Regions from separate parts of the Actinomadura scrupuli genome, predicted to be linked through region 3. Evidence: riboswitches for the same ligand, from Rfam matches in the RefSeq annotation. Region 3 holds a riboswitch; each other region holds the start of a gene.
What was found. Region 3 has a riboswitch for cyclic di-AMP ahead of ACRYCC_RS21585 (CHAP domain-containing protein). Riboswitches for the same ligand answer to the same signal wherever they lie in the genome.
Positions count from the first base shown of each region.

Region 1 (7,091 bases), on a different contig from region 3:
CCGGTCCTCAGCTCACGCGCGTGCCGGTCAGCTCCGCACTGAGCCGCCAGAGCCGCCGGGCGGAGTCTTGGTCGCGGGCGGCGGCGGAGGGCGTGATCTGGCGGCGGTCGGCGAAGTAGGCGCCGGAGACCTCCGCGACCTCCGGGGCGGTGGCCAGCTGGACGACCGTGTCGGCGCCCCGCTCGGGGCTGCGCAGGAACGGGCGGGCCAGCCGGAACCCCAGCCGGTCCAGCGTGCCGCCCTCCCGGGCGAACCCGGTGGCGACGACTCCGGGGTGCAGGCAGTTGGCGGTCACTCCGGAGCCCCGCAGCCGCTCGGCGAGTTCCCGGGTGAACAGGATGTTGGCGAGCTTGCTGTTGGCGTAGGCCCGCCGGCCGCTGTAGAGGCGTGTCTGCTGCAGGTCGTCGAAGTCCAGGCGGGCCCGGTGGTGGGCACGGGAGGCGACCGTGACGACCCGGGAGGGAGCGCTCGCGGTGAGCCGGTCCACCAGCAGGGTGGTGAGCAGGAACGGCGCCAGATGGTTGACGGCGAAGGTCAGTTCCAGGCCGTCGGCGGTGGTGCGGCGTTCGCCCACGGTCAGTCCGGCGTTGTTGACCAGTACGTCGATCCGGTCGAGCGCCGCCAGCCGCCCGGCGAGCTCGCGTACCTCGGCGAGGGAGGACAGATCCGCGATCTCGAGCTGCGGCGGGTTCTCCGGGCCGGCGACGACCGCGACCTCCTCCAGGGCCGCCAGGCCCCGCGCGGGATCACGGCAGACCAGCACCACGGTGGCGCCCAGCCTGGTCAGGGCGCGGGCGGCGGCCTTGCCGATGCCGGAGCTGGCACCGGTCACCACGCAGATCCCGCCGACCACCGAGGAGGTCTCCGGTCCGGGTTCCGGAACGGTCATCGATTCCTCCCATGGCGCGCCGGCAGAGAACGATCACCCTCTCAGGCTCGCAAAGAGATCGTCCAGGAGGGGGCGGCCGGGAGTGCGGCCGCGTTCGACGTACCACTCGTGCCCGAGCGCCCAGCGGAACACCGGAAAGGGCAGCTTCAGCAGCACGGCGAGGGTCCGGTCCCCGCCGTCGGAGCTGGCCTGGCTGGCGTGCGCGGCCATGGCGGCGCGCTTGTGCCGGGCGAAGCGGCGCACGTCGATCCGGTGGGTGAGCGCCTCGCTGGCCGTGTAGGCGTCCGCGAAGCGATCCGGGGCGAAGTCCGCGGGGACGCCGGGCACGTGACTGAGGACGCGCAGGACGCGCTGGAGCAGCCTGCGGTCCACGGTCGCCTCGAGGACGACCGGGGTGCCCGCCAGCTCGGCGGCGCGGACGCCGACATGATGGACCTGTACGTGGTCGGGATGACCGTAGCCGCCGGCCGGGTCGTAAACAGTGAGGACATCGGCCTCCTCCTCAAGGAGGATTTCGGCGAGCCGCCGAGCCGCCTCCTCGGGGTCGATCCGGGCGAACGCGTTTTCGATTCCGGAGGGGGCGTCCGCCATTCCCGAGTCGGCGTAGCCGAGGCATTCGACCCGGGCGCAGCCCAGCGCCTCAGCCGAGCGCATGAGCTCGGCCGTACGCCGTTGCGCCAGCACATCGCCTGTTCCCATGGCGCTCGAGGCCAGTCCGGCCTCGCCCCGGGTGGCGACCACCAGGACCACCCGATGACCGGCCGCGGCCGCTCGCGCGAGGGTCCCGGCGGTGAGCAGAGCTTCGTCATCGGGGTGGGCGTGGAAGGAGATAACGGTGTGCGGCACGAGGTAAGTCTTTCGCAAAGCGCGCGGAGGTGTCAGATAGCGTATGCGGGCCTGTAGATCCGGAGAACATCGTATGAGAATTGCCCACGTCACCGACTTCTACCTCCCGCGGCTGGGCGGCATCGAGATGCACGTCCGGGATCTCGCCATGCGCCAGCAGGCCGCGGGACACGAGGTCGAGGTGATCACATCTTCCCCGCGCCCGGCCGGCGAGCGCCGCGCGGAGGGCCGTGGTGACGGAGCCGATGGCCTGCGCGTACACCGCGTGACCGAGACCTTTCCGTTCTCCTCGTGGTTGCATCCGGCCGGCCTGCGGGCCGGCCGCCGAATGCTCCGCGAGGGCGGGTACGACGTCGTGCACGCACACGCGGGGCCCTTTTCGCCGCTGGCCTTCTCCGCGGCGGCCGGTGCCGCGCACGTGCCCACCGTCGTGACGGTGCATTCCCTGATCTCCTATTTGGAGCCCGCCTTCCGGGCCTTGGATACAGGCGTAAACTGGTCATCTTGGCCCGCTGTTTGGACGGCCGTGAGCGATGCCGCGGCCGAGCCATTGCGGCGACTTGTCGGACCGGCACCGGTGCTCGTCCTGCCGAACGGGATCGACGCGTCGGCGTGGCGGGTCGATCCGTTGCCCCGGAAACCGGATGAGGTGCTCGTCGTCGCGGTGATGCGCCTGGCGGCCCGTAAGCGGCCCATTCACCTGTTGCGGATGCTCCGCGCGGCCCAGGCCGCGATGCCGCCCTCGACCCGGATCCGGGCCGTGATCGTGGGAGAGGGCCCGAAGCGGCCCGTGCTGGAACGTTACCTTCGCCGACATGCGATGCACGGATGGGTGACCATGCCCGGGCGGTTGCCCCGGTCGGAGATCCGATCGCTGTTCGCCCGGGCGGATCTGTTCGTGGCCCCCGCGATCCTGGAGTCCTTCGGCATCGCCGCCCTCGAGGCGCGCTGCGCCGGGCTTCCCGTGGTGGCGCGGGCCGAGGGCGGGATCGGGGAGTTCGTCAGCGACGGCGAGGAGGGCATTCTCGCCGGCAGCGACGCCGCCATGACCCAGGCCATCATCAGGCTGGCCACCGACGCCTCCGAAAGACAGGCGATCGCGGCCCGCAACCGGGCGGTGCCGCCCACCGTCGCCTGGCCGGATGTGGTCGACCTCACGACCGAGATGTACGAGCTTGCCATCGATCGTCTGCGTCCGCCGCTCAAGCGCGGCCTGTTCGGAATGGCGGGCTGAATCATTCATCCGACGATGCCCCGCCCAGCGGCCACGCGCCCGGGCCAGCCCGCCCCTCCGGCCGAGGCGCGGAACAAGCGCTCGTTCCCGGTCAAGCGCCCGCACCTGATCGGCGAGCTCCTCATCGTGATCGTCCTGATCAAGGTGTACGACTACATCCGCTCGCTGGCCGCGGTGCGCGGTGGCCCGGCGCTGGAGCACGGCCGCGAGGTCCTGGCGATCGAACGCGCACTTCGCCTGGACGTCGAGGGCGTGAGCAACCGGTGGCTGACCGACCACGACGCCCTGTCGCTGGTGGCCGCGTACTGGTACCAGTTCGCCCATATCAGCGTCACGCTCACGGTCCTGGCCTGGTGTTACATCAGCAGCCCCACCATCTACCGGCGGGCCCGCAACGCGCTGGTGGCGACCAACCTGGTCGGCATGACGGTGTTCTTCTTCCTGCCGGTGATGCCGCCACGGCTGCTTCCGGGGGCCGGTTACATCGACTCGGTCGCGGCCGCCGGCTTCGGGAGCAGCCACGGCGGGCCCGTGGAGGCCGACCAGTACGCCGCGATGCCCTCACTGCACCTGGCGTGGGCGGTGTGGACCAGCCTGGTCGCCGTGGCGCTGCTCCGGCGCTACCGGGGCCGCCTGGGCTCGCACCTCTACCCGGTCATCACCGCCGTCGTCGTGGTGGTCACGGCCAACCACTACGTCCTGGACGTCGTGGCCGGGGTCGTCGTCGCCCTCGCCACCACCTGGGCCACCGGGCTGCTCCGGCCGGACAAGCCCGCACTGGTCACCGTGCGGCGGCCGGCTCTGCGATCGCTGCCGTTGCGGTCATGGCCGCTGCCCTGGGGGTCACCCGCCGGCGGATCGCTCTATGCGCGGACCCGGGCTCAGATGATGCGGCGGCGCAGCAGCACCGCGAACACGCAGGCTCCCGGCAGCAACGGCACCCAGACCGTCAGCAGCCGATACCCCAGGACCGCGGCGAGCGCGGCGGGGGAGGAGACCCCCACCGCCGCGAAGGCCGCCACCAGCGCCACGTCCAGCGCCCCGATGCCCCCCGGCGAGGGGATGACGGCCGACAGCGAGGACACGACCACGTAGATCGCGATGGCCGTTCCCATCGCGATCGGGGTTCCGATGCTCCGGAGCACCGCGTAGAGGATCATGCCGTGCAGGAGCGGGACCGACAGGGACCCCAGCCAGAGCGCCGCCGCACGGGACGGGTTGCGCACCACGGTGCCCAGCGACTTCATCTCCCGGACCAGGCGCCGCCACAGCGAGCGGCAGCGGGTGATGAGCACCCGGCCCCAGCTTCCCGGCCTCCCACGGGTCACCAGCAGCGCGATCAGGGCGAGGGCGCCCACCACCGCGGCCACGATCCACAGGTTGTTCTCCGCGGCTCTGACGGGCTGCTTCCAGTCGATCTTGTCCCGGACGCTGCTCAGCACGGCCGGGCTGATCAGGACGGCGCCGGCGAGCAGCATCACGTGCGTCACCAGCCCGACGAGGGAGTTGAGCCCCACCGATCCCACCGCCGCGCCACGGCTGAGCCCGTGCCGCTGGAGGAACCGCACGTTGACGGCGATGCCTCCGGAGCCGGCGGGCAGCAGGTGGTTGGCGAACGACGCCGCCACCTGCACCGCGAACACCCGGCCGACCGGCGGGAACCCCGGCATGGAACCGAACTGGGTGATCGTCCCGGCCACCCAGAGGGCGACGGTGGAGACCACCGCCAGGGTGAGCCACTGCATGTCCGCACCGGCCAGGCTGGTGCCCCCGGCCCGTACGGTGTCGAGGTTCAGGAGGCCCAGGACGATCACCGCGGCGGTGACCCCGATGGCCAGCAGGACCTGAGAGATCGATGAGCTCGCGGAGGCGCCGCGTAGCAGGGTGAGGGCCGAGCGGACGGAACCGGCCGGCTGCACTCGCTGAAGGTCCTTCTCCGCCATCCCCTGGGCTTCCTGGACATCGCCGGCGCGTGAGCGTACCGCCCCGGCGGCCACGTCAGCCACGGGCGGATCCGGTCGCAAGATTCGTCACGCCGTCACATTACGGTAGTGGTCCCCCAGACCGCCCGAGGACCGCCGGACTGGGCACATCGTCCTGGGCCCAGTGCCCGTGACAGCGAAGGTGTGTCAGGCGGAGGCCCGTCGGACAGCATCCCAGCCGGTTCTGACGTGCGCAAACCCGTGGTCGTGGCGGCGCAGGCAGGAGGGCCCGCCACTCGATGACCAGGCATGCAGTATCAATCGCCTGTCAATGCACATCAAAGAATGGTTGGGTTAAAACTGGCATTTCGGTAGCGTCCGAACTCTCAGGCCCCTACGCTCCGTAGGAGTCGCCGCCCCGCGCTCCCCCCAGAGCAGCGGCGACACCGCCGAATTCCGGCCGGCCGCGTGCCGCCGGGAACCGGGGACCCAGTGTTACCTGGGGTGAATCCGCTCATCGTCGAGCGGTAGGGCCTGCTCCGGTCCGAACCCGTCAGCTAACTCGGTAGGCGGTCGAGGAGAGGAGCTGCGCGTTGCAGCGAACGCGCCCCGTACGATCCCTGCTGTCCCGGTTCGGCGGCGTTTCGCTGGCCGTGGCCATGACGATCACCCTGTTGCCGTCCACCCCCGCGCAGGCCGAGCCCAAGCCGACGCGCAAGGAGCTGACCGCCCAGGAGAAGCAGCTCGCCGATCAGCTCGAGAAGATGACCGAGCAGTACAACGGCTTGCAGGTACGCCTCAAACAGGCTCAGAAGGCCGCGAAGGCCGCCTCGGACAACGCCCGGTCCCAACAGCGGGGTCTGGACGCCGTACGGCTCAAGGTCGCGCAGATGGCGGCCGAGAGCTACAAGAACGGCGGCATCGACCCTGCGGTGTCCCTCGCCGGGGCGGAGAACCCGCAGGCGCTGCTGGACCAGTCCGCGACGCTGAACTACTTCACCGCGCAGAGCACCAACCAGGTCCGGGACCTGTTCCAGGTCCTGCAGGCCACCACCCGGGCGCAGAAGGCGGCCCAGGACCGCGCCACCCAGGTGAAGAGCCTCGGTGTGGCCTCCCAGCAGAAGCTCAAGAGCATCCAGAGCTCGCTGAAGAAGGTCCGGGGCAAGCTCGGCCAGTCGACCGCTACGCCCGGCCAGAGAGCTCCGAGCGTCGCTGCGGGCGGCGCCTCGGCCAAGGCCATGAAGGCCGTCAACGCCGCACTGGCGCGGCTGGGGACCCCGTACTCCTGGGGCGGTGGCTCGGCCTCCGGGCCGACCTACGGAGTCGCCCAGGGGGCGAACATCAAGGGCTTCGACTGCTCGGGACTGACCCTGTACGCCTACGCGCAGGTCGGTGTGAGCCTTCCGCACTACACCGGCAGCCAGTACAACGCCGGGGTGCACGTCACCCGCGCGCAGCTACGCCCCGGCGACCTGGTCTTCTTCCACGCGGACCTGCACCACATGGGGATGTACATCGGCAACGGCAACTTCGTGCACGCTCCGCAGACCGGTGACGTCGTGAAGATCAGCCCGTTGGCGAGCATGCCCTTCTCGGGAGCGGCGCGCGTGGCCTGACGCCCGTCTCGGGGCCTCCCGGCCCCGAGACGTCATGGGTCAGTGCGCTGCGGTCACCAGCCGTTCCAGTTGCTGTTCCAGTTGCTGTTCCAGTTCCAGTTACCGCCCCAGCCGTTGCCCCAGCCGCCGTTCCAGTTCCAGTCGCCGCCCCAGCCGCCGTGGTGGTGATGGTGGTGGCGGTGCCGGTGATGCCAGCAGCCGCGGTGCCGGTGGCACCAGCCGGCGGACGTCATGGCCTCGGCCGAGCCGGTCGTGGTCACTGTCGTGGTCGTGGTCGTCGCCGTGGCCTCCGCCTGGGCGGCCGGGCTGACCGCGAAGACGCTCCCGGCCGCGAGCCCCAGACCGGTGACCGTCAGCGCCAGGCGCTTGGGAAGCTGCATCTGCATTGCCCTACCTCCTTGCAGAGCGAAGCCGTGCGGACGGATTCGCTCTCGCGCGAGACGACTGAACGGTCACGCGCTTCGGATGTCGTAAGGGGTCATGTGTTTATTGCCTGGATTCTTATGATATGCCCCACGCTGTACAAAGGTGTTCCGCTGGGGCGGCACCATGGGATTCCGAAGGGCGATGCTTTACCCCTCGAT
Region 1 is NZ_JBPCCU010000012.1:245,811-252,901, reverse strand. Features, by position in the region: gene ACRYCC_RS38925 (SDR family oxidoreductase) at 8-889, opposite strand; gene ACRYCC_RS38920 (PIG-L family deacetylase) at 923-1,735, opposite strand; gene ACRYCC_RS38915 (glycosyltransferase family 4 protein) at 1,809-2,969, shown strand; partial or broken gene ACRYCC_RS38910 (phosphatase PAP2 family protein) at 2,985-3,701, shown strand; gene ACRYCC_RS38905 (lysylphosphatidylglycerol synthase transmembrane domain-containing protein) at 3,851-4,975, opposite strand; cyclic di-AMP (ydaO/yuaA leader) riboswitch at 5,329-5,479, shown strand; gene ACRYCC_RS38900 (C40 family peptidase) at 5,485-6,507, shown strand; gene ACRYCC_RS38895 (hypothetical protein) at 6,561-6,893, opposite strand.
Region 1: another riboswitch for cyclic di-AMP. It lies ahead of ACRYCC_RS38900 (C40 family peptidase); the one in region 3 lies ahead of ACRYCC_RS21585 (CHAP domain-containing protein).

Region 2 (7,091 bases), on a different contig from region 3:
ACAGCAGGCCGAACCCCAGACCCGCGACGAACCCGAAGATGTGGGCGACGTAGGCGGTGCCGCTCTCCTGCTGCGAGGCGATGGCCAGCCACTGGAAGATGAAGAACTGGCCGAGGACCACCCAGGCGGGCAGCCGGAACGGCAGGACCGACAGCACCAGCGCGATGGTCCTGGACCGGGGGTACATGATCAGGTGGGAGCCGAGCACGCCCGCGATGGCGCCGGAGGCCCCGATGAGCGGCACCGCCGAGTCGGGATAGGCGATGGCGAAGCCGTAGGCGGCGACGTAGCCGCAGATCAGGTAGAAGACCAGGTAGGGCAGGCGGCCCAGCCGGTCCTCGGTCGCCTGGCCGAAGACGAACAGGTAGACCATGTTGCCGAGCAGGTGCAGCCAGTTGGCGTGCAGGAACATCGAGGTCAGCGCCGACAGCCAGGGGATCTTGTCGAACACCCGGGGGCCGCACTCGGCCTGCACCTCGCGGGGCAGCGGCTGCTGCTCGTTGCTGGTCAGTTCCCGGGGTACGGCGCCGTAGTGGAAGTTGAACGTCGTCTGCTCGCACTTGCGGGCCTGGGTGTCCTCGGTCCCCACCGCACCGGCCATCGGGGAGAGCAGGAAGACCACGACGTTGATCGCGATGAGCAGATAGGTGACCACCGGAGCACGCCGGGTGGGCTGGTTGTCGTACAGCGGCAGAGCCACTACCGCACCTCCCCCGCTCCGACGGCGCCCCAGCCTAGGGCCATCCGGGGTGCGGCTCAATCCGGCGGGCGCACGGCCGCGTACCCCCGCTCGATCCACGCCCGCATGCCCTCCGCGCCGTGGGCCGGGCAGCTCCAGACGCCGTCCAGCTCGACCAGCCGCGCGCCGGGCACCTCCAGCCAGCGCAGGATGCACTCGCTCTCCTCCGGGGTGGCGGCGAGCAGCGGCCGCTCCGCCGTGCCGTCCAGCACGGTCTCGGCCGTGGCGATCAGCGCGTCGACGTACGGGCGGGGCTGGGCGCCGGGCGGGATGACGCCGCTGGCGGCGAGCCGGCCGCGCCGGACCACCGCGACCTCCCAGCCGCCGGCGAACCCGGGCCTGGCGGCGACGAGCTGGGCGCAGCGGGCCAGCGCGACCAGCCGCTGGCAGCGGGCCGCGGCCCGGATGAAGGCGGCCAGCCGGTCCCGCTGGGTCGCGGCCTCCTCGAAGCGCAGCTGCCCGGCCAGCCGCTCGATGCGGGTCCGGGCGGCGGCCACCACGGGCCGGGCGTCCCCCTCCATGAGCGACCGGGCGGACGCGACGTGCCGGGCGTAGCCGTCGGTGCTCTCCCGGCCCTCGCACGGGGCACCGCACCGGCCGAGCTCGGCCAGGGCGCAGGTGCGGGCCCGGCCGGCCTCGATCAGCCGGGGGGTGAGCCGCTGGGTGCACTGGCGCAGCGGCACCGTCTCGTGCAGCGCGGCGCGCGCCTCCTCGGCCAGCCGGGTCGACCCGAACGGGCCCAGGTAGGCCGAGCCGTCGTCGCGGCAGTCCCGGACGATGGACAGCCGGGGGAAGTGCTCGCCGACGGTCAGCTTGAGCCACAGCGCCCGCTCGGGGTATCTGGACCGCCGGTTGAAACGCGGCTTGTGCTGCGCGATCAGCCGCAGCTCGCGCACCTCGGCCTCCAGGCCGGTCGGGCAGACGATGGGCCGCACCCGCTCGGCGAGCCCCACCATCTCGCGCACCCGCCGCCGGGTCTCCGAACCGGTGAAGTACGAGCGGACCCGGGTGCGCAGGTCGCCGCTCTTGCCGACGTAGAGGATCTCACCGCGGGCGTCCTCGAAGAGGTAGACACCGGGCTCGCCGGGCAGGCCGTCGGCGAGGTGCCGTTTGGCCTGCTGCTCGGGGGTGGGCGCCTTGGCGAAGCTCTTGAGCTCCTCCAGCGACGCGACGCCGAAGGAGCCCAGCCGCTCGATCAGCCCGTGCAGCACGTCGACGGTGGCCCGGGCGTCGGCCAGCGCCCGGTGCACGGGCTCGGTCGAGGACCGGAAGAAGCGGGCGAGGGTGGCGAGCTTGTGGTTGGGCACCTCGTCGCGGGTGAGGACCCGGCGGGCGAGGTCCGCGGTGTCGACCACCGGGAAGGCCGGCCAGGGGTAGCCCTGGCGGGTGCAGGCCGCCCGCAGGAACCCGATGTCGAAAGGGGCGTTGTGCGCGACCAGCACGCACCCGCGGGCGAACTCCAGGAACGCCGGCAGCACGGTCTCCATGGTGGGCGCCCGGACGACCATCTGCTGGGTGATGCCGGTGAGGACGGTGATGAACGGCGGGATCGGCATGCCCGGGTCGACCAGGGTGCCCAGATCGCCCAGGTGCACGCCGCCGCGGACCTTCACCGCGCCGATCTCGGTGATGGCGGACTCGGCCGGGGACCCGCCCGTGGTCTCCAGGTCGACCACCACGAACGTCACGTCGGCCAGCGGGGTGCCGAGATCGTCGAGGGTGCCCTGGATACCGCCGCCGGTCGTCATGGCGGGAACCGTACGGCGTGCCACCGACATTCCGGTGGTGGCCGGGTGCGCAGGGCTATCCTCGACTCGCCGCCTGTAACGATCGCCATGTGAGGGCAAAGGAGCGAGACCATCGACACCGGCTCGGAAGAACGCCTCGACCGGCCGCTCCCCGAAGCGGTCCGGCAGCGTGTCGTCGAGGCGGCGGCCGAGCTGATCGGGACGCTGCCCCCCGACGAGGTCCCCCAGCCGCTGCGCAGGTTCGCCCGGTTCGAGCCGCGCAAACGGGCGAAGCTGGCCGCCGCCCATCTGGCCGCGCAGCTGGAGAAGGACCCCGCCTTCCGGGACCGGGTGGCCACGCGGGTGCGGGAGGTCAACCCGGAGCTCGGCGCGGCCCTGGAGGCCGGCACCGTCCCCGGGGCCGCCGACCCCGCGCACGTCGCCGCCGTCGCCTACCTGCTGCGGCCCGCGGGCTGGACCGCCCTGGTGGAGACGGCCCGGGCGGAGCTCGACCGCGCCGCCTCGGCGGCCGAGGAGGAGGCGGCCGCCCGGGAGCTGGCCGCGCTCCGGGAGCAGCTCGAGGCCGCCAGGTCGGCCCGCGCCGATGAGATCGACAAGCTCCGCGGCGAGCTGCGGGACGCCCGGATCGAGGCGGCCGAGCTACGCCGCAGGCTGCACGAGGCGCGCACCCGGGCCAAGGCGGCGCAGGAACGCGCCGACGCCCTCATCGAGGCGGCCGGCCAGGAGCGGACGGCGGCCTCCGCCGCGACCTCCGCGGCGGAGAAGGAGCTGCGCCGGCTGCGGGGCCGGCTCTCGCAGGCGGAGACCGCCGCCGAGATCACCCGCCGGGCCACCCGGGAGGGCCGCAACATCGAGGACGTCCGGCTGCGCCTGCTGCTCGACGCGCTCGTCGACGCCGCCCAGGGCATCCGCCGCGAGCTGGCCCTGCCGTCCACGATCGGCCGCCCGGCCGACACCATCGGCGCCATCGAGCCGCAGAAGCTCGCCCACCGCGCCCTTCCCGGCCGGGCGCTCTCGGACGACGATCCGCAGTTGCTGGAGCAGTTGCTGACGCTGCCCCAGGTCCATCTGATCGTCGACGGCTACAACGTCACCAAGACCGGGTACGGCGACCTGCCACTGGCCGACCAGCGGACCCGGCTGCTGTCCGGGCTCGGCGGGCTGGCCGCCCAGACCCGCGCCGAGATCACCTGCGTCTTCGACGGGGCCGAGCTCGACGCGCCCGTCGCGATCTCCGCGCCGCGCGGCGTGCGGGTGCTGTTCAGCCGTCCCGGGCAGACCGCCGACGAGCTCATCGGCCGGCTGGTGCGGGCCGAGCCGGAGGGGCGGGCCGTCGTGGTGGTCTCCTCCGACCGTGAGGTCGCCGACGCGGCCCGCCGCGCGGACGCCCGGCCCGCCTCCTCGGCCCTGCTGCTGAGGCGGCTACGCCGCGGCTGACCGCGTTTCTGTCGGTCCCCGCTCCTACTGTCGGTGGCATCTCGGAGACAGGGAGGGACCATGCTGATCGAGTGCGCGACGTGCCGGATGCGCGGCCTCGGATGCGGCGAGTGCGTCGTGACCGCGCTGCTCGGCGAGCCGGCCGGGGTGCCCGCGGGCTATCCGCCCGACCTCGACGAGCGCGAGCGCCGGGCGCTGGCCGTGCTGGCCGACGCCGGGCTGATCTCCCCGGCGCTGCCGATGGCCCCAGGTGAGCGCGCATCGTGACCCACTGAGCACCATTCGCTGGCAACTCGGCACTAATACTGATAAGTCCTCCTGATTCGGTTGTGACGGTGGTGGCTACTCACTAGTGTCATCCGCTGAGATAGCCGGATGAAAGGGGCGTGCCGCGTCGTGGCCATTGACGGTGCGCGCAAGATGTGCAGTGCGGCCTGCCTCGCACTGGTGACGACCCTGGCGCTGCCGGTCGGAACCGCCCAGGCCGCGCCCAAGCCCTCCGCCGCAGAGGCGAGGAAGAAGCTCAAGCAGCTCAACGACCAGGTCGACCAGCTGGTCGAGAAGTACAACAAGGCCCGGGACGACCTGGCCGCGGCCCAGAAGAAGCTGAAGGCCGTGAAGACGTCCGCGGCCCAGGAGCAGGCGACCTACGCCGGAATGCGCCAGCGCGTGGCCGAGATGGCCGCCACCGCGTACAAGTCCGGCGACATGACCGATGTGTCCACGTTCATGTCCGCCAGCAACCCGCAGACCGTGCTGGACCAGGTCGCGGTGTTCTCCCAGCTCTCCAAGAACCGGTCCTCCCAGCTCGGCCAGTTCCTGCTCTCCGCCCAGCGCCTGCAGCGTCAGCTCGGCCAGGTCAAGGAGTCCACGGAGGAGATCAAGGGCCAGTTCAGCAAGATCAAGGCTCAGCAGGCGGTGCTCGACAAGGCCGTGGCCAAGCAGAAGGCACTGCTCAGGCAGGCGGGCGGCGAGCCCTCCAATGGCGGCGGAACCATCGGCGGCACCTACAACGGCCCCGCCACGGGCAACGCGCGGGCGGCCCTGAACTACGCCTACGCCCAGCTCGGCAAGCCGTACCACTACGGTGGCGCAGGTCCGAACAGCTTCGACTGCTCCGGCCTGACGATGATGGCCTGGCGCGCCGGCGGCGTCTCCCTGCCGCACAACGCGGCCGCGCAGTACAACGCCACCCGCCACATCAGCCGGGAGAACCTGCAGCCGGGTGACCTGGTCTTCTTCCAGGGGCTGGGCCATGTGGGCATCGCCGTGGACAAGAACCAGATGATCGAGGCACCGCACACCGGCGTCAACGTCCGACTCTCCTCCATCTCCTCGCACGGCGGTTTCCTGGCCGGCGGCCGTCCCTGAACCATCCCGCACGAGACCTCCAGACGGGCCGGGCTTTGCCCGGCCCGTCTTATTTTTGCAGGTCACTTGCCATGTCTAGGGTTTTTGGTACTGTATGTCCGGTTGGGGCGCTTCCCAAGCGTCACGATCCCATCACTCGGCTCGGTCCGCCCACGCACCTGCTCCACCCCAGGAGTACGGCCGGCAGGGCGGTCCGCTTCCAGGGCCGGGTGACACGAACCCACATCCTCACATCGCGTTCGCCTCGAACCTGATCGGACCCCGAAAGGCCCGTGCGGCCTCATCCGGCTCATGTTCGCGGCGGCAACGCCGAGTCCGCCCTCGGGCGGAACCGGGGACCCAAGCGGGTGGCCCCGGGGACGGAGTCCCCGACGGCCGCCCAGGGGTGAATCGGCGCACCTTCCTCCCACGCCAGGTGCGCCGTAGGGCGACTTCCAAGCCCGAATCCGTCAGCTAACCCGGTAGGCGTCTGGAAGAAGGAGCCCTCCTTGTCCCGCCACGCTCTTCCCGTGACCCCTCACGCACTCCCCCGCCCCATCCGGCCCGCGAGCCCGGCCCCGCCGTGACCACCGGTCGGCTCCCCCTCGGCCCGGGCCGTCACCGGTCAGATCACCGGTCAGGTCACCCACGTCGCCGGCCCCTCACCCATCCGGCCGGACGACGGACCACGACGAGCCCCTGCGCCGAACGCCGCAGGACCATCTTCCCTGGTGCGGCACCGTCCCGCTGAGCGGCCATCGCCCCTCAGCCGGACCGCTCCCCCGTGAGCGCCCATTCCTACCGATCCAGCACGTTTGCCATTTCTTAATCAGTGGAGGCGCCCCCTCGCGGGCGCCGACCGCCGAGTCCGCGTACCCGCGGAGCCGGGGACCCATTCCGCGAAGCCGACCTGAGGCATGCCTCGGATCGTCTCGCACGGGGTGAATCGACGAACGCCCGAGGGCTTCGCCGTAGGGCCGCTTCCAGGCCCGAACCCGTCAGCTAACCCGGTAGGCGGCATGGAAGAAGGAGAACATGTCATGCCAGGTCGACACCGGAAGTCCCGCAGCAACGCCCTCGCCCTCCGGCTGGCCGGCGGCCTCATCACCGGCACCGCGCTGACCGCCACGGTCGCCGCCGCCTACGCCGGGACGGCCTCCGGGAAGCCCGTGCTCGGGCAGGGGACGGCGAACGCCGCTGTGGTCACCCCCGCCGGGGCCATGGTCAACGCCGCCGCGCACACGCCGGCGAAGATCACCGCCGCCGGCACCCTGCAGGCCGTACCCCTCCGGGCCGCCCATGCCCGGCTGGCCGCCCGGCAGGACGCCCGGCAGCAGGCGGTGCGGCAGCCGGCGGTGCGCCCGCAGGAGGCCCGCGCGGCAGCACCCCAGCAGGAGGTGCGCAAGCAGGACCCGGGCAAGCAGCCGGCCGGCACCAAGCAGGTCAAAGCCGAGCAGGTCAAAGCCGAGCAGGTCAAGAAAAACGCGGCACCGGTGGCCAGCGCCCAGGACGTCATCAACCTCGCCAAGAAGCAGGTCGGCATCGAGGAGAACGCCAACGGCGTCACCAAGTTCCAGCAGTGGTACATGACCACGCCGCAGGCCCGGATGACGGTCCGGCGTGACGGCGGGACGATCTCCGGCTACGGCGACGCGGCCTGGTGCGACATGTTCGTCTCGTGGGTGGGCCAGCAGGTCGGGGTCCGGGGCATGGGCCAGGACGCCTACACCGTCGAGCACGCCAAGTGGTTCCAGAAGGCCGGCCGCTGGGGCACGACGCCCAAGCCGGGCGCGGTCGTGTTCTTCGCCTGGAACGGC
Region 2 is NZ_JBPCCU010000007.1:208,122-215,212, forward strand. Features, by position in the region: gene ACRYCC_RS29330 (rhomboid family intramembrane serine protease) at 1-700, opposite strand, end outside; gene ACRYCC_RS29335 (DEDD exonuclease domain-containing protein) at 757-2,487, opposite strand; gene ACRYCC_RS29340 (NYN domain-containing protein) at 2,818-3,924, shown strand; gene ACRYCC_RS29345 (hypothetical protein) at 3,985-4,191, shown strand; gene ACRYCC_RS29350 (C40 family peptidase) at 4,321-5,295, shown strand; cyclic di-AMP (ydaO/yuaA leader) riboswitch at 5,593-5,778, shown strand; cyclic di-AMP (ydaO/yuaA leader) riboswitch at 6,125-6,305, shown strand; gene ACRYCC_RS29355 (CHAP domain-containing protein) at 6,315-7,091, shown strand, end outside.
Region 2: another riboswitch for cyclic di-AMP. It lies ahead of ACRYCC_RS29355 (CHAP domain-containing protein); the one in region 3 lies ahead of ACRYCC_RS21585 (CHAP domain-containing protein).

Region 3 (7,091 bases):
CCGCCGGGATCGGCAAGACCCTGGTCAGCAGCAGCATGATCGACAGGGTCGCCGCCGGGCTGGGCCGGTCGCTGTTCGAGGTCCCGGTCGGGTTCAAGTGGTTCGTGCCGGGACTGCTCGACGGATCCCTGGGCTTCGGCGGTGAGGAGAGCGCGGGCGCGTCCTTCCTGCGCCGCGACGGCTCGGTCTGGACGACGGACAAGGACGGGCTGATCATGGCCCTGCTCGCCGCGGAGATCATCGCGGTCACCGGCCGGTCGCCCAGTGAGCACTACGCCGACCTGACCGCCGAGTACGGCGACCCGGCGTACGCCCGGGTGGACGCCCCCGCGACCCGGGAGGAGAAGGCGGTGCTGGCCCAGCTGTCCGCCGACCAGGTCACCGCCGCCTCGCTCGCCGGGGAGCCGATCACCGGGGTGCTCACCGCCGCGCCGGGCAACGGCGCGCCGCTCGGCGGCCTCAAGGTCTCCACCGAGAACGCCTGGTTCGCCGCGCGGCCGTCCGGCACCGAGGACGTCTACAAGATCTACGCCGAGTCGTTCCGGGGACCGGAGCACCTCGCCGAGGTCCAGCGCGAGGCCCGCACCCTGGTGGACGGCGCGCTGGCCGGCGGCTGAGGCGCGCCCGCTCAGCCCTCGACGATCTGGTTCTTCCCGATCACGACGACGCCCTCGTCGGTCACCGTGAACCGGGCCCGGTCGTGCTCGGGGTCCAGGCCGATCCGGGCGCCGTCGGGGATGTAGACGTTCTTGTCGATGATGGCCTTGCGCACCATCGCGCCCTTGCCGATGCGCACGTCGTTGAGCACCACCGAGTCGCACACCTGCGAGCCGGCGTCCAGCACGACCCCGGGGGACAGCACCGACCGCTCCGCCATGCCGCCGGAGACGATGACCCCCGGGGAGACCATGGAGTCGAGCGCCTGACCGCGCCGGCCGTCCTCGTTGAAGACGAACTTGGCGGGCGGCAGCGGGTCGTGACCGGTGTAGATGGGCCACTGCCGGTTGTAGAGGTCGAACACCGGGTGCACCGAGATCAGGTCCATGTGCGCGTCGTAGTAGGCGTCGAGGGTGCCGACGTCCCGCCAGTAGCCGCGGTCGCGGTCGGTGGACCCCGGTACCCGGTTGCGGGCGAAGTCGTACACCTGGGCCTGGCCCGCCTCCACCTGGATCGGCACGATGTTGCCGCCCATGTCATGCTTGCTCGACGGGTCCCGGGTGTCCTTGCGGACCGCGTCGATGAGCGCCTGGGTCTCGAAGACGTAATTGCCCATGGACGCGTACACCTGGTCGGGCGCGTCGGGGAGGCCCTGCGCGTCCGTCGGCTTCTCGCGGAAGGCCCGCATGGTGACCCCGTCGGCCGCCGCGTCGATGACCCCGAACTGGTGGGCGAGCTCCAGCGGCTGGCGGATCGCGGCCACCGTGACGGCCGCGCCCGACTCGATGTGCTGGTCGACCATCTGCCGCGGGTCCATCCGGTAGATGTGATCGGCGCCGAACACGATCACATGGTCGGGCCGCTCGTCCTCGATGAGGTTGAGGTTCTGCAGGATGGCGTCGGCGGAGCCCAGGAACCAGCGGGGGCCGAGCCGCTGCTGGGCGGGCACCGGCGTGACGTAGTTGCCGAGCAGCGTCGACATCCGCCAGGTACGCGAGACATGCCGGTCCAGGCTGTGGCTCTTGTACTGGGTGAGGACGACGACCTTCAGATAGCCGCTGTTGGCCAGGTTGGACAGAACGAAGTCGATCAGCCGGTACATGCCGCCGAACGGCACCGCGGGCTTCGCCCGGTCGGCGGTCAGCGGCATGAGCCGCTTGCCCTCACCGCCCGCCAGCACCATTGCCAGGATCTTGGGCGTGCTCATAGCGCGAGGGTATCCCTGTTCCGGATCAGCAAACAGCCTGGATTCGCCGTGGCGGGGCTAGGATTCGCGGCATGCGCGTCGATCTTCTCACCCGTGAGTACCCACCGGAGGTGTACGGGGGCGCGGGAGTGCACGTCGAGTACCTCGCCCGGGAGCTGCGCGAGCTCTGCGAGGTCCGGGTGCGCTGCTTCGGCGCCGACCGGGACATGCCCGGTGTCCAGGCCTACCAGGTCCCGGGCGGGCTGGCGGAGGCCAACGCCGCGCTGCAGTCCCTCGGCGTCGACCTGGAGATCGCGGCGGGCTGCGCGGGGGCCGACCTCGTGCACAGCCACACCTGGTACGCCAACCTCGCCGGCCATCTCGCCAAGCTGCTGTTCGGGGTGCCGCACGTGCTGACGACGCACAGCCTGGAGCCGCTCCGGCCGTGGAAGGCCGAGCAGCTCGGCGGCGGCTACGCCCTCTCGTCCTGGGCCGAGCGCACCGCCGTCCTGGCCGCCGACGCCGTGGTCGCCGTCTCCGAGGGCATGCGGCGCGACGTGCTGGCCGCCTACCCGGAGCTCGACCCGGGCCGGGTCAGCGTGATCCACAACGGCGTGGACACCGCCGCGTACGCGCCCGACCCGGGCACCGACCGGCTCGCCGCGCTGGGCATCGATCCAGACCGCCCGTCGGTGGTGTTCGTCGGGCGCATCACCCGGCAGAAGGGGCTGCCCCATCTGCTGCGGGCGGCGCTCGCCTTCGACCCGGCCGCCCAGCTGGTCCTGTGCGCCGGCGCCCCGGACACCCCTGAGATCGCCGCCGAGGTGGAGGCATCGGTCGAGCGGCTGCGCGCCGAGCGCGGCGGCGTGGTGTGGCTGAAGGAGATGCTGCCGCGCGACCGGCTGGTGCAGGTCCTCAGCCATGCGACGGTGTTCGTCTGCCCCTCGATCTACGAGCCGATGGGCATCGTCAACCTGGAGGCGATGGCGTGCGCGGCGCCGGTCGTGGCCACGGCCACCGGCGGCATCCCCGAGGTGGTCGCCGACGGGGAGACCGGTCTGCTGGTGCCGGTCGAGCAGGCCGCCGACGGCACGCCGCTGGACCCCGCCCGCTTCGCCGCCGACCTGGCCGACCGGGTCAACGCCGTGCTCGCCGATCCGGACCGGGCGGCCATGGGCCTGGCCGGCCGCCGGCGTGCCGTCGAGCACTTCTCCTGGACGGAGATCGCCCGGCGCACCCGGGACCTGTACGCCGGGCTGCTCGCCCCGGCCGGCTGAGGCCCGCCGCTCAGCGCGGCCCCGATCCGGCGGCGTAGTCGCGGACGCCCTGGAGATCGAGCACGGTGATCCTCTTCCACCCGGTGGTGACCAGGCCCCGCCTGCGCAGCTCGTGGAACCCCCGTGCCGCGGTCTCCCGCGAGGCGTCCACCCAGCTGCCCAGCTCGGTGTGCGAGAGCCGGGGCAGGATCTCGATGCCCTCCGGGCCCTGCTTCTGGTAGCGCAGGGACGTTTCGGCCAGATAGACGAGCAGATGGGCCAGCCGCCGCTTGCCGTCGGCCTCCGCGTGCCAGCGCAGCCGGTTGCCGAGCTCGTCCATGCGGCCGACGATCGTGGCGGTCAACGGCCACCAGCACCGTGGATGCTCGTCGAGCAGGCTGGTGAACCGGGAGGCCGGCACCGTGAGGGCCCTGATCTCGTCCAGCGCCTCCACGGTCGCCGTACGCGGCCTGCGGAACAGCGCGGAGATCTCCCCCACCACGTCACCGGGACCGCGCACGGCGAAGACCACCTGGCGCCCCGACGGGGTCGGGGAGGTGACCTTGGCCCAGCCGGACAGGATGATCACCACATTGGTCGACGAGGAGTCCCCCTCGAAGCACAGCGGCTCGGCGTGCGGGCGGAACTCACGCTCCCGGCCCGCGTCGCGCAGCGCGTCCCGCTCCGGTTCGTCGAGCGCGTCCCAGAAGCTCAGCTCGGTCATTCCTTCGGTGGATTCGTCCCCCACACATGTCTCCGTTTCCCGCGAGGCCTCCGGACGACAGATGCGGCGCTGATCCGGGGGAGTCTCCAGTGGACACGGTCGCGGAGGGCCGTGACAAGGCCTGGACGGGGGGTTCCGGCCCCTGGGCGGGTGCCCGTCCATGATCGTGGCCGGCGCGCGCCGAAGTGACCGCGCCGTGACGGCGACCATACCTGCGAGGGGAGAACATGACGATCGGCTCGTCGGTTTTGCGCCAGGTTTGCATCCGTCTTGGTGGTTTGATACCGTTATGTCTGGTTATGGCGATGCGCCCCATGTGTCGCCCAGATGGTCGTAGATCATCTCTTCGTCCGGACCCGTCTCCAGGGCCGTGACGCGCGCGTGACACCGATCCGCGCTCCCATACATGTCCATCGAAGGCCGGCTGCCTCTACAGCGGCCGTCTTCCGCCGAATCCGCATTCTGCGGAACCGGGAACCCACGTTTCAGGGGTGAATCGGCGTGCTCAGCGCGCCGTAGGGCTACTTCCATGCCCGAATCCGTCAGCTAACCCGGTAGGCGACCTGGAAGAAGAGGAGTCACGCTCAGTGACAAGCACGCACGCACAGTTCTTCTCATCCCTCACGAGCCGCGTCCAGTCCTTCAAGAGCCGCGTCACCTCGGGTGTCGTGGTGGGCGCCGTCGCGGTCGGGGCCGTCGTGGCCGGTTCCGCGGCCGTGTCCGCGTCCCCCGTCGACCAGTCCGTCCGGGCCGGGGCGCACTCCGCCGCGCAGCGCGCCGACGTCAACTCGGGGGCCCGGCTGGCCACCGCGGGCGCCGTCGTCAGCCTCGCCGAGAAGCAGGTCGGCATCAAGGCCGACGCGTCCGGCCAGACCAAGTTCCACCAGTGGTTCGAGTCCACGCCGGACGCCAAGCAGCTCGCCCGCCGCGACGGCGGGAACGTCAAGGACTACAAGGGCGCCGCCTGGTGCGACATGTTCGTCTCCTGGGTCGGCGCGCAGGCCGGTGTCAAGCACATGGGCCGGGACGCCTACACGGTCGCGCACGCCAAGTGGTTCCAGAAGACCCACCGGTGGGGCGAGAAGCCGACGCCGGGCGCCGTGGTGTTCTTCTCCTGGAACGGCGGCGGGACCGAGGGCATCGACCATGTCGGCCTGGTCGTCAAGGACAACCATGACGGCACCATCACCACCGTCGAGGGCAACACCAGCGGCGACGTCGTGGCGAAGAAGATCCGCCCCACCTCCGACGTCATCGGCTACGGGTACCCCGAGTACGCCGCCGGCTGACGACCGCAGTACCCCCGCCGCCCGAGCGGCCACAGGCCGGACCGCGCCCCCGCGCGGTCCGGCCTCGTCATGCCCGGCCCCCTTTCGCCCCGGCTCCCTTTCGCCCCGGCTCCCTTTCGCCCCGGCTCCCTCTCGCCCGGCCCCTCGTGCCCGGCCCCGGACGCCGCTCTTTGGCCGTTCTTGACGGGCGCCGAACGCTGACCGATTGTCCGCCCGGGTATGTCGTGTTATGACGCCGGTACTCCACTGGGGTCACTCGTCTGGCAGAAGGCTGGTCTCTCATGGGCAGCAAGCTGGCATTCTTGAGGTGTGACACCGCGGTCGATCTCGGTACCTCCAACACGTCCATTCATGTGCGCAACCGTGGGCTGGTGCTGAAGGAACCGTCCGTCGTGGCAATCAACAGCAGATCAGGCCGGATCATCGCGGTGGGTGCCGCGGCCAAGCAGATGATCGGCCGTGTTCCTGAGACGATCACCATGGTCCATCCCATCAGGGGTGGGGTGATCACGGATTTCGAGATCGCCACCCGGATGATGCGCCACTTTCTCCGGGTCGCCAACCGGCCGCCGAACTTCATCAAGCGCCATGTCGTCGTGGCGGTGCCGAGCGGCATCACGGCGGTGCAGCGGCGGGCCGTCCAGGAGGCCACCCACCTGGCCGGCGCCCGGCGCGTGCACATCATCGAGTCCCCGATGGCGGCGGCGATCGGCATGGGGCTCGTCGGCGCCGAGTCCGAGGCCGAGGGCATGATGGTGGTCAACGTCGGCGGCGGCACCACCGACGCCGCGATCATCTCGATGGGCGGCATCGTGGTGGCCCACGCGCTGCAGATCGGCGGTGACGACCTGGACCAGGCCATCGTCTCGTACGCGCGCAGGGAGCACGGCCTGGTGGTGGGTCTCGGGGCGGCCGAGGAGACCAAGATCGCGGCCGGATCGGCCTACCCGACCGGGAAGGAGAGGTCCACCTCGCTCCGCGGGCGGCACGCGATGACCGGCCTGCCGAAGATCGTCTCGATCTCGCAGGCGGAGATCTGCGAGGCGATCGCCGAACCCGTCGGCGCGATCGTCGACCTCGTCAAGAAGACGCTCTCGGAATGCCCGCCGGAGGTGTCGGGCGACCTGATGGACCAGGGAATGGCGCTCACCGGAGGCGGCGCGCTGCTGGACGGCCTGGAGGATCTCCTGCGGTCGGAGATCGGGATCCCGACCCATCTGGTGGACGACCCGCTGGGGTCGGTCGTGCTCGGCTCGGCCAAGTACGCGGAGGAACTCTCCGACGAATGACCATTAATTTACCTGCCAATGGTGTAAATTTAGGATATTACTCGGAATTGTCCGAATAGTGACAGGTTGAGGCGCGCGAGTTCTCATTTTGCCCTATATTGCATTGATGTGGGATGAGGTTTCCGCCAGGTCATTCTCCCCACATCACGCTGAGTTCCCGGGGGTGGGATGAGTTCTTCGGCTGCGACGGGCAGGGGGCCGAGCGCCGGTGGCGGGTTGAACGCGCCGGAACTGCTGGACCTGAGGGCCACCATGCGAGACCGGGCGGTGGTCGCCCAGGCCAGGGTGGTCCTCGCGGAGCGCCTGCGGTGTCATGTGGGCGAGGCGCTGCAGCATCTGATCTGGCTGGCCAGGGATCTCGACCTGGAACTGCCGGAGACGGCCGCGCTGGTCATCGCCGGCCGGCCGCCGGTGCTGGCCCCGGGCGACGACGAGGCCGCGGGGTCGCTGGTCATGGACACCGCGCGGCGGCTGGGCGAGGACCGCGCCGCCGCGCTGGAGGAGGTGCTGCGGCGGCTGGCCGTGGAGGACGCCGCGGGGGACGCGGAACTGCTCGCCGGGCTTCCCGACGACCCCGTGGCGCGGGGGGTGCTGGATGCGACCCAGGACTGCGCGAGCCGGCTCGTCCCGGTCCGGGACGTCGAGGGCCGGGTGATCGACTTTCTCAACGCGGCCCTCAACGAACGGGCC
Region 3 is NZ_JBPCCU010000004.1:496,096-503,186, forward strand. Features, by position in the region: gene pgm (phosphoglucomutase (alpha-D-glucose-1,6-bisphosphate-dependent)) at 1-617, shown strand, start outside; gene glgC (glucose-1-phosphate adenylyltransferase) at 629-1,864, opposite strand; gene glgA (glycogen synthase) at 1,936-3,120, shown strand; gene ACRYCC_RS21580 (Crp/Fnr family transcriptional regulator) at 3,131-3,847, opposite strand; cyclic di-AMP (ydaO/yuaA leader) riboswitch at 4,261-4,400, shown strand; gene ACRYCC_RS21585 (CHAP domain-containing protein) at 4,411-5,112, shown strand; gene ACRYCC_RS21590 (rod shape-determining protein) at 5,394-6,401, shown strand; gene ACRYCC_RS21595 (PP2C family protein-serine/threonine phosphatase) at 6,618-7,091, shown strand, end outside.

Region 4 (7,091 bases), on a different contig from region 3:
TCGAGGTGAACACCCCCATCGAGGCCGTGGTCTGGGCCGCGCGGAGACAGCTCATCTGAGCCTCCGACAGGCTCGTCTCCCATCCGGCGGGGAGACGGCCTCGGCGGTGACGCTCGTGCGGAGCGGGCTCAGGCGACCCGTACCCCACCGGCGAACGGCCGGCCGGCCAGCGGGGCCATCCTGACGACGTCTCCCGTGTGCGGTGCGTGCACCATCATGCCGTTACCGACGTACATCCCCATGTGGTGCAGGTCGGCGTAGAAGAACACCAGGTCCCCGGGCTGCAACTGCGAGATCGACGAGATGTGCGTCCCCGAGTTCCACTGGCTGCCGGTGTAGTGCGGCAGGTTGATGCCCACCTTCCCGTAGGCCCACATGGTCAGCCCGGAGCAGTCGAAGGTGCTCGGCCCCGCGGCCCCCCAGACGTAGGGCTTGCCCCGCTGCGCGAGGGCCAGCGCCAGGGCCCGCTGGGCCTTGCTCGATCCACCGACGATCGGCGGCAGGTCGGCGAGCTGGGTCGGGTCCTTCTTCGCGATCTTGTCGCGGATGCCGCCGTACAGGTCCGAGAGCTTCTTCTTGCGCTGGTCCAGCTGGCTCTGCAGGGTCTTGACCTGGTTGGCACGGTCCTGTGCGGCCTTGTGCGCCCGGACGGCGCCCTGCATCGCCTGGGCGAGCGTCTGGACCTTGGTCCCGTCCTGGGCGGCGAAGTAGTTCAGCGTGGAGGCCTGGTCGAGCATCGCCTGCGGGTCCTTGGCGGTGGCGAACGCCACCGAGGGGTCCACCCCGCCGTTCATGTAGCTCGTGGCGGCGAGCTGGCCGACCCGCTGCTGCACGGTCTGCAGCGCGGCGTCCTGCCGCTTGGCGTTGTCCTGGGCGACTTTGGCGGCCCGGGTGGCCTGCTGGTAGCGCACCTTGAGGCCGTTGTACTGCTCGGTGAGCTGCTCCATCTGGTCGTGCAGCTTGGAAGCCTGACCCTTCAGGTCCTTGATGCTCTCCGGTGGCGGCTTCGGCTTGGCGTGGCCGGCCGTGACGGGAAGGACCAACGAGATCGCACAGAAGGCACCGACGACGGCACCGACCCGGGTGCGGAAACGCGGGGGCCGGTGATGGCCACCCGATTCCGTAGCTGGGCGTGCAGGCTCCACAAAAGCTCCTCTCCTCGTCCGCCTACCGGGTTAGCTGTCGGGTTCGGGCCGGAGTTAGCCCTACCGCTGGACGCGACCGGTGCGGGGAACACCGGAGGCGCTGTCACGGATTCACCCCAGGGAAGGTGGGTCCCCGGCTCCCAGGACGCTGGGTGCGCCCCCTGGACTCGGCGGGTCCGCAATCTCGAGAGCGACTGCGGACATCAGCGTCGGACATTAACGGAGTCTGGCGTGGATGCCAACCGGAACATGCGAACTCGCAGGTGGAAGCAGTTCAGTGATCAAGGGGTGCTGATAACGAAACCGTCCTGTGATGGGATCGGCCGCCCCCTCGGGCTCATCCGGGCTCATCCGGGCTCCGGGGCGAAGGCCGGTCACCGGACCCAATACCCTCGGGTGATTGTGGACTTCACCATCAGGCGGGCCCGGACCGCAGATGTTCGCTCGATACGGCGGCTGGTCGGTATGCAGTCCGGACAGGGCCGCCGGCTGCTCGCCAAGAGCACGGTGACGCTGTACGAGGACGTCCAGGAGTTCTGGGTGGCGGTGGACGCCGAAGACCGCCTCGTGGGCTGTGGGGCCTTGCACATCATGTGGGAGGATTTGGCGGAAGTCCGTACCGTCACGGTCGATCCCGCCTCCAGGGGACACGGGGTGGGGCACCATATCGTCGGCCGGCTTCTGGAGACCGCACGAGAACTGGGTGTGCGCCGCGTGTTCTGTCTGACCTTCGAGGTGGAGTTCTTCGCGCGGCACGGCTTCCAGCCGATCTTGGGGACTCCGGTTTCCCCCGAGGTGTATGAAGAGCTTCTCCGCTCTTATGACGAAGGCGTCGCGGAGTTTCTGGACCTCGACCGGGTCAAGCCGAACACGCTTGGCAACACCCGAATGCTGCTCCGTCTGGAGGAGACACAACTGTGAGCCAAACCCCCTATGGCGGGCCGTACCCCCCAGAGCGGTCGGGTCCGTCTTCTTATGGGCAGCAGCCCTATGGAAATCAGCCCTACGGGCAGCCCTCGTACGACTCCTACGACGGCGGCTATGTACACGTGCCTTCGGAGGCGGCAGATCTCCCGCTGGCGTCGATCTGGCGCCGTGCCGGGGCCCGGCTCGCCGATGCCGGACTGACCTGGGCCGCCGGTTTCGCAGTCGTGTTTCCCATCACGCTCGGCGCCATCGGGGTTCAGAAGGAGGGCGATCCCTGGTCGACCCCGATTCTGGTGACGACCTTCATCGTCATGTCCGTTCTTCCGTTCATCTATGAAGCGGTCCTGCTGACCATGTCCGGGCAGACGCTCGGCAAGCGGCTGCTCGGACTGAGCGTGGTGGACGTCGATCCGGCGGGTGAGCCGATCGGCATGACCAAGGCCGTCTGGCGATCCGCGATCAACAATGTCGTTTATCAGCTCGGCATTTTCTTCTTCCTGCTGATCGGTGTGGCCACGCCCTTCGTCTACGCCCTGCTGGGCATCTTCTTCGCCGCCATCGGCGTGCTGGTGTCCTACCTCTGGGCGATCTGGGACCAGCCGCTGCACCAGGCGCTGCACGACAGGTTCGCCGGCACGGTCGTCATCGACGACCGGGTCGAGTACGAAGAGGAGTAGGCGGCGATGGCCGCCGGCCCGCGGGACGGGGCACCGGCGGAGCCCGCGCAACGGCTGGTCGCGCGGATCATCGACACCCTGCTGGTCGCCCTGCCGGTGGTGCTGGTCACGCGGGCCACGCTGCCCCGCGTGACCGCGGAGATCGTGGCCTCGGTCGGGCTGGCGTTCCTGCTGGTCGTCTACGACTCAGTCCAGCACGCCCGCTGGGGGCAGACCGTGGGCAAGCGGCTCACCGGGATCCGGGTGGTCTCGGTGCCGGCGGAGGGGACCGGCGGTGCGCCCGGCCGCCCGCGCCCGGCCCAGGCGCTGCTGCGCGCCGCGGTGTACGCCGTGCCGATCGCCGCGCGGTCCGTGCCCGTCCTGGGCGCGATCGCCGGCATCTTCTGGGTGACGAATGCCGGCCTGCTTCTGGAACGGCCGCGCCGGCAGGCCTTGCACGACCGGATCGCCGGTACCGCCGTGGTGTCCATCCGCAATTGACCATCCCGGACGGTATGGGTTCCCCTTGGTGGAACTTTTGGGCCTTTTTTGCCTAGCGGGGGCAACGGATTTCGTTGCCGCAGACCAAGACGTCAACCCTTGACATGCCATCCGTCCATGAGCCACATGGCTCTTCGCCCCATACGCATTCCGTGGCAGGTAACCGCTTAGCGCCGTTACGTCAGGGTTAATCGGGGATCGGGTGGTGACCGTTGGCCGCCCCTAAGCCGCCCGGGCGGGCCCGGTATTTCGACGTCCGATGCCGTGAATCCGGTACGTGGAGCGCCTCCTGAGGGGTGGTGCCGAATAGGGGACTGTTGGACCCGCGCTCCAACACAGGCCGGATTGCACTTGCAGAGCGCCCTTCGACCGGTGATTACGCTGCGTAACGGGTACTTCGGGAGTAACTCTTGGTGGGTGTTGAATTGTCATCAGCAAGAGACGGGGTATATCTTTGTCAACCGAATGTAGTTTGCTCCGGCGAAAGGTCTGTCCCCATGGCACGCAAGGTTCAAGTGCTTCTCGTCGACGACCTCGACGGTGGCGAGGCGGACGAGACCGTGTCGTTCTCCCTCGATGGCGCCACCTATGAGATCGATCTCAGCAGCGCCAACGCAAAGAAGCTGCGCGATTCACTGCAGCCGTTCGTAGACCACGCGCAGAAGGCGAGCGCCGGCCGGCGCCGTGGCGCGACCCGCACCCGCGGCGCGTCCAGCCGGGAGCGCAGCGCGGACATCCGCGCCTGGGCCAAGCAGCGCGGCATCAAGGTCAACGAGCGCGGCCGCATCCCCGCCTCCGTGGTCGAGCAGTATGAGGCTGCGCACTAACTGGCGGAGTGCGAGGTTCAGGGAGTGGTCTTCCCGTTTGACTCGTCGTTGAGAGTTGATGATCGGCCCGTCGTCCGGGAAAGGGTGGCGGGCCGTTCGCTTGTGGCGTAGAGCGCCCGGCCGGTCGTTTCCAGGGACGGGGTTTCGCCCCCATGGCAAGGCCTCACCTCGCTCGTTGGTGTGCTCGAGTGAGTTCCCGTCACCGGGGCGTACGGTAAAAGCGCCGTTCGCTTGGGGCGTAGCGGGAACACTACGGCCCGATGCGGTAGTTGGATGAGGATGAACAGCCCTAGGCGGGGAACGTCTCTCGGTGGGAGTGCACCGGGGCGGCCTCCTCGTGGCGGGCTAGCATGCGGAAGGACAGGGCCGGACATCCCGGATCTTGACCGACCGCTCTGTGAGGAGCGACGAGATGTTCGAGAGGTTTACCGACCGCGCGCGGCGGGTTGTCGTCCTGGCTCAAGAAGAGGCCCGGATGCTCAACCACAACTACATCGGCACCGAGCACATCCTCCTGGGCTTGATACACGAGGGTGAAGGTGTTGCGGCCAAGGCTCTGGAGAGTCTGGGCATCAGCCTCGAGGCCGTACGCCAGCAGGTCGAAGAGATCATTGGTCAGGGGCAGCAGGCGCCGTCCGGTCATATCCCGTTCACTCCGCGGGCCAAGAAGGTACTTGAGCTTTCACTTCGGGAGGCTCTGCAGCTCGGCCACAACTACATCGGCACCGAGCACATCCTTCTGGGTCTTATCCGCGAGGGTGAGGGCGTGGCCGCCCAGGTGCTGGTCAAGCTGGGTGCTGATCTCAACAGAGTGCGCCAGCAGGTCATCCAGTTGCTGCACGGCTACCAGGGCAAGGAGCCGGCCGCCTCCGGCGGGACGTCGGAGTCCGCTCCCTCCACGTCGCTCGTGCTCGACCAGTTCGGCCGCAACCTGACCCAGGCCGCCCGCGAGGGCAAGCTCGACCCGGTGATCGGCCGGGACAAGGAGATCGAGCGGGTAATGCAGGTGCTGTCCCGGCGCACCAAGAACAACCCCGTCCTGGTCGGTGAGCCCGGCGTCGGTAAGACGGCCGTGGTCGAGGGCCTTGCCCAGAAGATCGTCAAGGGCGAGGTGCCCGAGACGCTCAAGGACAAGCAGCTCTACACCCTGGACCTGGGCGCCCTGGTGGCGGGCAGCCGCTACCGCGGTGACTTCGAGGAACGGCTGAAGAAGGTCCTCAAGGAGATCCGCACCCGCGGCGACATCATCCTGTTCATCGACGAGCTGCACACCCTGGTCGGGGCGGGCGCCGCCGAGGGCGCCATCGACGCCGCATCGATCCTCAAGCCCATGCTGGCCCGCGGTGAGCTGCAGACCATCGGTGCCACCACTCTCGACGAGTACCGCAAGCACCTGGAGAAGGACGCCGCGCTCGAGCGCCGGTTCCAGCCGATCCAGGTCGCCGAGCCGTCGCTCAGCCACACCATCGAGATCCTCAAGGGTCTCCGCGACCGCTACGAGGCGCACCACCGGGTCTCCATCACCGATGGCGCCCTGGTCGCGGCCGCCCAGCTGGCGGACCGCTACATCAGCGACCGGTTCCTGCCCGACAAGGCCATCGACCTCATCGACGAGGCCGGTTCGCGCATGCGCATCCGCCGCATGACGGCGCCGCCGGACCTCCGCGAGTTCGACGAGAAGATCGCCGATGTGCGTCGGGAGAAGGAATCCGCGATCGACGCGCAGGACTTCGAGAAGGCCGCGGCGCTGCGGGACAAGGAAAAGCAGCTTCTCGGCCAGAAGGCACAGCGCGAGAAGGAATGGAAGGCCGGCGACATGGACGTCGTCGCCGAGGTGACCGAGGAACTGATCGCCGAAGTCCTCGCCACCGCCACCGGCATTCCGGTCTTCAAGCTCACCGAGGAGGAGACCACCCGGCTGCTCCGCATGGAGGGCGAGCTGCACCGGCGGGTCATCGGGCAGGAGGACGCCATCAAGGCGCTCTCCCAGTCCATCCGGCGTACCCGCGCCGGTCTGAAGGACCCCAAGCGGCCCGGTGGTTCGTTCATCTTCGCCGGCCCGTCCGGCGTCGGAAAGACCGAGCTGTCCAAGACGCTCGCCGAATTCCTGTTCGGCGACGAGGACGCGCTGATCCAGCTCGACATGAGCGAGTACATGGAGAAGCACACCGTCAGCCGGCTGTTCGGTTCTCCCCCCGGCTACGTCGGTTACGAGGAAGGCGGCCAGCTCACCGAGAAGGTGCGCCGTAAGCCGTTCTCCGTCGTGCTGTTCGACGAGATCGAGAAGGCACACCCGGATATCTTCAACTCGCTGCTGCAGATCCTGGAGGACGGTCGGCTGACCGACGCCCAGGGCCGGGTCGTGGACTTCAAGAACACCGTCATCATCATGACGACGAACCTCGGCACCAGGGACATCTCCAAGGGCCTGTCGATCGGTTTCGCCGCCCAGAACAACGAGCAGGGCGACTACGACCGGATGAAGGCGAAGGTCAAGGAGGAGCTCAAGCAGCACTTCCGGCCGGAGTTCCTCAACCGTGTCGACGACACCGTGGTCTTCCACCAGCTCACCCCGAAGGAGATCATCCAGATCGTGGATCTGATGATCGCCAAGCTGGACGAGCGGCTGAAGGACCGGGACATGGGCCTGGAGCTGCGTCAGGAGGCCAAGGACCTGCTGGCCGAGCGCGGCTACGACCCGGTGCTGGGCGCCCGGCCGCTGCGCCGCACGATCCAGCGGGAGATCGAGGACAGCCTGTCCGAGAAGATCCTGTACGGCGAGCTCAAGTCGGGTCAGATCATCATCGTCGGCGTCGAGGGTCAGGGCGAGACGGCCAAGTTCACCTTCCAGGGTGTGCCGAAGCCGTCGACCGTGCCGGACACCCCGCTGCCGGTCGAGGGCGAGCCGGTCAACTTCAAGAAGGACTGACCGGTCCCGGCGGTTCAACGTGACGAGGGGCCCGCACCATCCGGTGCGGGCCCCTCGCGTGTTCCCCGCCCTTTCCGGGTCCGGGGGCACGGTCGTGTCCTGGGGG
Region 4 is NZ_JBPCCU010000001.1:61,970-69,060, forward strand. Features, by position in the region: gene ACRYCC_RS00280 (LuxR family transcriptional regulator) at 1-59, shown strand, start outside; gene ACRYCC_RS00285 (NlpC/P60 family protein) at 129-1,043, opposite strand; cyclic di-AMP (ydaO/yuaA leader) riboswitch at 1,149-1,328, opposite strand; gene ACRYCC_RS00290 (amino-acid N-acetyltransferase) at 1,548-2,066, shown strand; gene ACRYCC_RS00295 (RDD family protein) at 2,063-2,749, shown strand; gene ACRYCC_RS00300 (RDD family protein) at 2,756-3,229, shown strand; gene ACRYCC_RS00305 (histone-like nucleoid-structuring protein Lsr2) at 3,727-4,056, shown strand; gene ACRYCC_RS00310 (ATP-dependent Clp protease ATP-binding subunit) at 4,469-6,985, shown strand.
Region 4: another riboswitch for cyclic di-AMP. It lies ahead of ACRYCC_RS00285 (NlpC/P60 family protein); the one in region 3 lies ahead of ACRYCC_RS21585 (CHAP domain-containing protein).